Regions from separate parts of the Agromyces sp. NPDC058064 genome, predicted to be linked through region 2. Evidence: riboswitches for the same ligand, from Rfam matches in the RefSeq annotation. Region 2 holds a riboswitch; the other holds the start of a gene.
The links. Region 2 has a riboswitch for thiamine pyrophosphate ahead of ACFVSL_RS10630 (ECF transporter S component). Riboswitches for the same ligand answer to the same signal wherever they lie in the genome.
Positions count from the first base shown of each region.

Region 1: it holds a riboswitch for thiamine pyrophosphate, as region 2 does, so the genes downstream of both, thiM (hydroxyethylthiazole kinase) here and ACFVSL_RS10630 (ECF transporter S component) in region 2, are expected to answer to the same signal.

Region 1 covers NZ_JBHVSE010000006.1:263,789-267,974, reverse strand. The annotation lists gene ACFVSL_RS18205 (LVIVD repeat-containing protein) at 1-1,122, opposite strand, end outside; gene ACFVSL_RS18200 (dihydrofolate reductase family protein) at 1,440-2,012, opposite strand; TPP riboswitch at 2,121-2,216, shown strand; gene thiM (hydroxyethylthiazole kinase) at 2,207-3,118, shown strand; gene thiE (thiamine phosphate synthase) at 3,115-3,777, shown strand; gene ACFVSL_RS18185 (bifunctional hydroxymethylpyrimidine kinase/phosphomethylpyrimidine kinase) at 3,774-4,186, shown strand, end outside.
Region 2 covers NZ_JBHVSE010000002.1:1,026,679-1,030,864, reverse strand. The annotation lists gene ACFVSL_RS10635 (ABC transporter ATP-binding protein) at 1-875, opposite strand, end outside; gene ACFVSL_RS10630 (ECF transporter S component) at 872-1,507, opposite strand; TPP riboswitch at 1,546-1,655, opposite strand; gene ACFVSL_RS10625 (hypothetical protein) at 1,690-2,025, opposite strand; gene ACFVSL_RS10620 (DNA polymerase IV) at 2,035-3,384, opposite strand; gene ACFVSL_RS10615 (hypothetical protein) at 3,490-4,119, opposite strand.

The DNA.
Region 1 (4,186 bases), on a different contig from region 2:
GCAGTTCTCCTGCACCGTCTGCGGCACCGGCAGCTTGTAGTAGCTCGCGAACTCGAGCTTGCCGTCGACGATGTCGAACAGCGCGTTCGCGCCCCACTGGGGCTGGTCGGTCGCACGGCAGCGAGCGCCGGTTCCGCCGCCCCACTCGTCGGTGAAGATGACCTTCGTGCCGTCGTTGTTGAACGTCGCCGAGTGCCAGTACGAGAAGTTCGGGTCGGCGACGGCGTCGACGCGAACGGGGTTCACCGGGTCGCTGATGTCGAGCAGGATGCCGTTGCCCTGGCACGCACCCGCCGCGAGCCCGATCTCGGGGTACGCGGTGATGTCGTGGCAGGTGTTGGTGTTCGGCGTCGGGCTGTAGACCGTGCCGCTCGGGTGCATCTGCCCCCCGAGGGTGTTCTGCAGGCCGTTGTACGCGCCCGTGTCGGGGTTGGTGAAGATGCGCGGCTGGCTGACGACCGCGGCCTCCTCGGGGGCGTCGAGCGGCACCTTGATGACGTCGATGCGCCACTGCGTCGGGTCGCCCGAGGTCACCGGCTCGGCGGTCAGCGTCGCGTTCTGGCAGCCCGCGAGCTCGAGCGGCGAGCGCACGCCGGACGTGCCCGAGTTGTAGATGTAGATGTTCTCGGCATCGTCGGGGTCGGTCACCACGGTGTGCGTGTGCGATCCGCGGCAGGTCTGCACGCCCGGCAGCTGCACCGGGTTATCGATGTCGCTGATGTCGAAGATGCGCACGCCGCGGAACCGCTCGGGGTTCACCGGGGTGTTGCCCGTGCCCTGCGTGCCGCAGTCGATGCGGCCGAGGCCCTGTTCCACCGACATGAACAGCAGGTCGCCGTACACCGAGACGTCGCCCTGCCCGCCCGGGCAGAGATACGACTTCTGCAGTACGGGCGCCGCCGGGTCGGAGACGTCGTACACCTGGAACCCCTGGTAGCTGCCGACGACCGCGTGGTCGCCGGTGAATGCGAGGTCGGAGTTGATGGAACCCGCGGCGAACGGGCCGGCGCCCGGCGTGCTCGACAGCAGGTCGATGCCGCTCGTCGCGAGCCCGGCGTCGAAGAGCCCCGCCGGCAGGTCGACACGGGGGTCGTCTTCAGCGACCGCCGCGGTGGCGGTCATCAGGGATGCGCCGAGCAGCAGCGCTCCGGCGGCGGCGAGTGCGCGTGTTCGCCCTCGCGGGGGTCGGTGGTGGAATCTCATCGCTGGCCCTCATCTCGTCGTGACTGAACTTCGTCGTTGCAACACGCGATCGAGCCATCCGATGGACGGGCGGCCACACCCCCGTGCCCGCCCGCGGCCCCGGAAGGCCGACCAATTCCCCCAACGTATCGAGAAAGGCGCGGTCGGCGCAGCAGAAATCTCGGCCCGGCAGGACGGACGGCACGGGGAGCGCGGCGGCGGCGGACGGTTGGCGCCCGCCGCCGCCCCGCGCGAGCTCAGCGCGCCACGTCGTAGACGGCCTTCACGATGCCGTTCGAGTAGGCCTCGTGCTCGACGAGGTCGAGCTTCGCGGTCAGCCCGGGGTCGTCGCCGAAGAGCCGCTTGCCGCTGCCGAGCAGCACCGGGAACACGAGCAGGTGGTAGCGGTCGACGAGTCCGGCCGTCGCGAGGCCCTGCGCGAGCGTGGCGCTGCCGTGGACGATGATCGGCCCGCCGTCGCCCTCCTTGAGCTCGGCGACGTCGTCGAGCGTGCGCAGCACGTGGCAGTTCTGCCACTCGGGCAGCAGGGTCTCGTCGGTCAGGGTCGAGGAGACGATGTACTTCGGCATCGCGTTGTACTCGGCGAACTCGTCGACCATCGTCGGCCAGACCGGGGCGAACTCGTCGTAGCTGACCCGGCCGAGCAGCATCGCCCGAGCCTCGAGCTGCTCCGAGCCCTTGATCGCGTACGCCTCCTCGACGAAGGGCACCTCCTTGAACGTCCAGCCGGCACGCGGGTGCGAGCCGCCGCCGGGAGAGTCGACGACGCCGTCGAGGCTGATGAACTCGCTGACGATGAGGGTGCGCATGAGGTGTCCTTTCGCGGCGACGGGATTTCCGTCTCATTGTGGCGTCGAACGGGAACGACCGCGATCGACATCGGCCACGAGATTCCTTCGGGCTGCACTAGGCTCGCTCGCAGTGACACGGGGTGCCGCGCTCGCGCGGCTGAGATCACACCCGTCGAACCTGATCTAGTTCGGACTAGCGAAGGGATGTCGCCATGAGCGCGCGCCTGTACGACCCTGCCCACTCGAGCGCACTGCGGCTCGATCGACTGCGCGAGAGCCCGCCGCTCGTGCAGTGCATCACGAACACGGTGGTGACGAACTTCACGGCGAACGCGCTGCTCGCCGTCGGCGCCGCCCCGGCGATGGTCGACATCGTCGGCGAGGCGGGCGCGTTCGCGCGCGTCGCGAGCGCAGTGCTCGTGAACCTCGGCACGCCGAATCCCCAGCAGCGGGATGCCGCCCGCGAAGCGGTCGCCGCCGCTCGCGAGGCGGGGACGCCGTGGGTGCTCGACCCCGTCGCGATCGGCGCGCTGCCGATCCGCACGGCCCTCGCGCACGAGCTCGTCGAGTTCGGGCCGACGGCGATCCGGGGCAACGCGAGCGAGATCCTGGCGCTCGCGGGCGACGGCGCCGGCGGTCGCGGCGTCGACGCCGCCGACTCGACGGAGGCCGCGGCCGGTGCCGCAGCCCTGCTCGCCGAGCGCTTCGGCGCGGTCGTCGCGGTGTCGGGACCGGTCGACCTCATCACCGACGGGGCGCGCACGGCGCGCATCGCGAACGGCGACGCGCTGCTCACCCGGGTCACGGGCGGCGGCTGCGCGCTCGGCGCGGTGACAGCGGCGTTCCTCGCCGCGGGCGACGACCCGTTCGAGGCGACCGTCGCGGCGAACCTCGTCTACACCGTCGCCGCCGAGCTCGCGGCCGAGGGTGCGAGCGGCCCCGGCAGCTTCGCGCCCCGGTTCGTCGACGCGCTCGCGGCGGTCGATGCGGCGGCGCTCGTCGGCCGCGCGCGGGTCGCGGTCTCCCCCGCCGACGACGCGGATGACCCTGCCCCTGCCCCGGCCCCTTCGCCGGGCGCGGGCGACGCCCCGCTCGAGGTCGCGGCAGCGGGAGCCGGCGCATGACCGCCCGCACGGCCCTCGACCTCTCCCTCTACCTCGTCACCGACCCGGTGCTCTGCGGCGAGCGCGGCGTCGTCGACGTCGTCGCCCGGGCCGTCGAGGGCGGGGTGCGGGTCGTGCAGCTGCGCGACAAGCACGCCGAGGCATCCGCGATGCTGGCGCAGCTCGAGGCCCTCGCCGAGGCGATCGACGGGCGCGCGACGCTGCTCGTGAACGACCGGCTCGACGTCGCGCTCGCGGCGCGCGCCGCCGGCGTGCGCGTCGACGGCGTGCACCTCGGCCAGGGCGACGCGGCCGTGCTCGACGCCCGCGAACGGCTCGGCGCCGACGCGATCGTGGGGCTCACGGCGAACAGCCGCGCCCACCTCGACGCGGTGGCCCGTCTGCCGCGCGGCACCGTCGACTATCTCGGCGTCGGGGTGATCCGGCCGACGTCGACGAAGCCCGACCACCCGCCGGCGCTCGGCGTCGACGGCTTCGCGCGGGTCGCCGCCGAGGCCGAGCTGCCGTGCGTCGCGATCGGCGGCATCGGGCTCGCCGACCTCGCCCCGCTCCGTGAGGCGGGCGCCGCGGGCGTCGCCGTCGTCTCGGCGCTCTGCGCGGCCGACGACCCCCGTGCCGCCGCAGCCGAGTTCGCGACCGAATGGGAGGTCGCCCGATGACCGCGCGCGTGCTCAGCATCGCCGGCAGCGACCCCTCGGGCGGCGCAGGGATCCAGGCCGACCTCAAGTCGATCGCCGCGGTCGGCGGGTACGGTATGGCCGCGATCACGGCGCTCACCGCGCAGAACACTCGGGGCGTGCGCGCGGTGCACGTTCCGCCCACGGCGTTCCTCGCCGAGCAGCTCGAGGCGATCGCCGACGACATCGGGATCGACGCGGTGAAGCTCGGCATGCTCGCGAACGCCGAGGTGATCGGCGTGGTCGCCGAGTGGCTCGGCCGGGTGCGGCCGCCCGTCGTCGTGCTCGACCCCGTGATGGTCGCGACGAGCGGCGACCGGCTGCTCGCGCCCGAGGCCGAGCGGGCGATGCGCGAGCTGCTGCCGCTCGCCGACCTCGTGACGCCGAACCT
Region 2 (4,186 bases):
AGCGCCGGCCGGCGATCGATCCGGCCCTGAGGTGCGGTCATCGGCCCGGACGCGGGAACCCCGGTCGGTCCGCCCCCGGCGCGGGCGACCGCACCGGCGCCCGGCAGCGGCGCACCGGGCACCCACACGCCGGCGTCGAGGAGCGCCGTTCGCTGCTCGGCGAGCACCTCGCGCGGCGCTCCGTCGGCGAGGAGCCGCCCGTCGCGGCCGAGCACGACGACGCGATCGACGAGCTCGAGCCACACGTCGACGCGGTGCTCGACGACGACGAGCGTCGCGCCCGTGCGATCGAGCACCCGCCCCACCGCGTCGCGCACCTCGCGGACCCCGTCGGGATCGAGGTTCGCCGTCGGCTCGTCGAGCAGGAGGAGCCCGGGACGCATCGCGATCGCCCCCGCCAGGGCGAGCCGCTGCTTCTGGCCGCCCGAGAGCGCCGAACTCGGGTGATCGAGCGTGAGGTCGAGCCCGACGTCCGCGAGCGCCGCGCGCACGCGGGGCCAGATCTCGTCGCGCGGCACTCCGAGGTTCTCGCAGCCGAAGGCGACGTCGTCGCCGACCCGGGCGAGGATCACCTGCGAGTCGGGGTCCTGGAGGACGAGTCCGGCCCGGCCCCTGGCCGCCGAGGGGGCGGCCCCGTCGACCGTGAGCTCGCCGTACTCCTCGCCCTCGTCATCGCCGCCGTGCACGCCGGCGAGGGCGTGCAGCAGCGTCGACTTGCCCGCGCCGGAGGGACCGAGGAGGAGGACCCGCTCACCCGGGTGGATGCGGAGGTCGAGGTGCTCGAGCGCGGGGCGGAGCCGGGAGGCATGACGCCAGCCCCACCCGCGCGCCTCGATGGCGGCCGGTGCCGGCGCCGACGGACGGGGCACGCTCACACCCGCTGGGTGACGTCCTGGCCGGCCGCGAAGCGGCTGAGCGCGCCGGTCGCCGCGAGGGCGCGCACGATCACCCAGCCCACGAGCCCCGCGAGGACCGCCCCGGAGACCACGACGGTGCCGAAGTACAGCGCGAGGAACTCGGCCGACTTCTGCAGGTTGCCCGAGGTGAAGAGCTCGAGCGTCCATGCGGCGGCGCCCGCGGCCGCACCGGCGAGCATCGCCTGCGTCAGGCCGAAGCGGCGGTACAGGAAGAGGGCGAAGACGAGTTCGGCGCCGAGACCCTGCGCGAGGCCCGAGTAGATCGTCTCGATGCCCCACTGGTTGCCGACCAGTGCGGAGACCATCGCCGCGACGAGTTCGACGAAGAGCGCTGCGCCGGGTTTGCGGATGATGAGGCCGCCGAGCACGCCGCCGATGAGCCAGATGCCGACGGCGATGCCGCCGAGCCCCGGTGTCACCGCGTCGGCGGCGACGAACCAGGCGTAGCCGATGTTGTTCCAGAACAGGAACAGGAGGCCCGTCGCGACGGCGATGACGGCCGCCACGACGATGTCGACGACGCGCCAGCGGAAGTTCCGCTTCGGCGCGGCTTCACGTGCGGTCGGTGTGATGGATGCGGAGGTGTGCACTGTCGTGCCCTTTCGATTCGTGGAAAGAGGCACGGGATATTGAGATCGATTGCCCTCCCTGCGCTGGCATGACCCAGATCAGGTTCGACGGTCGAAGGTTGAGAACCTTCCTCTCAGCCCGGCTCACCGGACTCCCGTGTTCGCTGACGAGTATACGCCCGGCGCGGGGGTGCGGCGTCGGGTCAGTGCTTGAGCGCGCGGATGACCCAGCGCAGCGCCTTGCCGGTGACCCAGACGAGCGGCGTCGCCACGAGGATGAGCCCGATCAGGTTCGGTTCGAAGCGCACTTCTCCTCCGCCGCGGCCGACGTATGCGCCGAGCGGAATGGACAGCCCCCCGCCACCTCCACCGCCGGCCTGGTCGCCGCTGCCGTCGCTGCCGCTGCCGGCACCGAAGCCGTAGTAGCCCAATGCCACGGGCACGACCTTGGTGCCGTCGAGGTCGACCGGCTCGCCGTAGGAGGTCTTCACGCCGACGCCGGCGACGGTCTCTGCCAGTTCGAGTACGAGATCAGCCATGTCGCCACGCTACCCGCCGAACTGGGTTCGATCCACCCCTGTGCGACCTTCGTCGGCCTCCGACTGCTCGGACCGCTCGGCGGCGAGCCGCGCGCGCCCCTCGGGGTCGGCGGCCGTGCGCCGCATCGACTCGACCCGTGCTGCGGCTTCGCCCGCTCGCACGAGCGCGGCCGGGCGAACCGCACCGCGGCCGAACCGTGCCGTCACCTCGTCGACCGCACGCTCGGCCTCGCGCCACTCCTCGTCTGGGTCCCAGAGCATGGCGCCGCCGCCGGACGGGCGCAGATGCTCGGCACGCACGCCGATCAGCCGGATGCGTGCACCGTCGCCGAGGAGCTCTGGCAGTGCCGCCTGCGCCTCGTCGTAGATGCGGCGCGCGACGTCGGTCGGCTCGCCGAGGGTGCGCGACCGGGTCACCGTGCGGAAGTCGCCGTAACGGAGCTTCAGGACGACGGTGCGACCGACGAGCCCGGCGCGCCGCAGGCGCACGGCGACGTCGTCGGACAGGCGCAGCAGCTCGCGCCGGATCTGCTCGGGGTCGGTGAGGTCGTGCCCGAACGTCACCTCGTGCCCGATGCTCTTCTCGGATCGCGCCGTCTCGACGTCGCGCGGGTCGATGCCGTTCGCGAGCCGGGTCAGGCGGGCGGCGAGCGAGGGGCCGACCGCCCGCTCGAGCGCGTCGGCGGGCATCGCCGCGACGTCGCCGACCGTTCGGAGTCCGAGTCGCGTCAGCGACTCCTCCGTCACACGGCCGACGCCCCACAGTGCCGAGACCGGCAGGGGGTGCAGGAACGAGACCGTGTCGGATGCCGGGACCACCAGCATTCCGTCGGGTTTGGCCCGGCTCGACGCCACCTTCGCGACGTACTTCGATGCGGCCACCCCGATCGAGCAGGTGAGACCCGTCTCGTCGTGCACGCGCCGACGGATCGTCCAGGCGATCTCGGCCGGGCTGCCGTGGAGGCGCCGCGCACCCGAGACGTCGAGGAAGGCCTCGTCGATCGACAACGGCTCGACGAGCGGCGTGATCGACTCGAAGATGCGCATGACCTCCTTCGAGTACCGCGAGTAGCTCGCGTAGTCGCCGGGGAGCACGACCGCGTTCGGGCAGCGCTGCAAGGCGACCGACATCGGCATGGCAGAGTTCACGCCGTAGCGGCGCGCCTCGTAGCTCGCGGCCGACACGACGCCCCGGCCGGCGGTGCCGCCGACGAGGACCGGCCTGCCGCGCAGCTCGGGTCGCCTGAGGAGCTCGACCGAGACGAAGAACGCGTCCATGTCGACGTGCAGGATCGGGGTCGCCGAATCGTCGACCGGGCCCGTCGTCACCTGCCGCGACGAGCCGTCCTGCTTGCTCATGCTCCGACCCTACCCGCGCCCACCGACAGCCTCCCGTCGCGAGCGACCCCGCCCGTCGAGCGGCGTCCTTCGCCTCCGACCGGCACTCGTGCCGTCACCTGCGGGCTAGAACCCGAAGTCGCCGCCGCCGCCGAAGTCGCCGCCGCCGAAGTCGCCGAATCCGCCGAAGTCGCCGCCGGAGTCGGCGCCCGCATCCGCCGAGGCGTCCGCCGAGCCCGCGTCGACCGAGCCGTCGGCGCCCGACTCGGCACCGCCCGCCTCGAAGGCCGAGGGGTCGGGCAGGAGCGCCTGCGCGACGGCGGAGCCGATGACGACGCCCGCGACGGTGCCGAGCAGCGAGCTGCCGAACATCTGGCCGAACGAGGGGCCGGCCTGGCCCGCGCGTGCGCCGGAGGCATCCGCCCCGCGGAACGCCCGCTCCATGCTGCCGGGCTCGCGGAGCTCGGCGCGCGTCGCCGCCCGCGCGAGCGCCGACGGCTCGTCCGACACGAGACGCTCCCCCGCGGGAGCCTGGTCGGCGAGCGAACGGTAGACGGCGGCCCGCTGCTCGGGCGTCAGCTTCGCGAAGGCCTCGGCGTGCACCTGCTCGATCGACTCGGGCGGTGCGGTGCGCAGCAGGTAGCGGTAGCGCTCGAGCGCGAGCTCGTCGTCGCTGAGTCGCTGCGCAGGTGCGGGCGGCACCTGGCGCGGTGCGGGCTGCTCGGGTGATCCGAAGAGTCGATCGAAGAATCCCATGGTGTCCTCGCTGATCGTGAAGGGGAGTTCGATTCTTCCGGTCCTCCCCCGGAAACGGCTGAGAGCC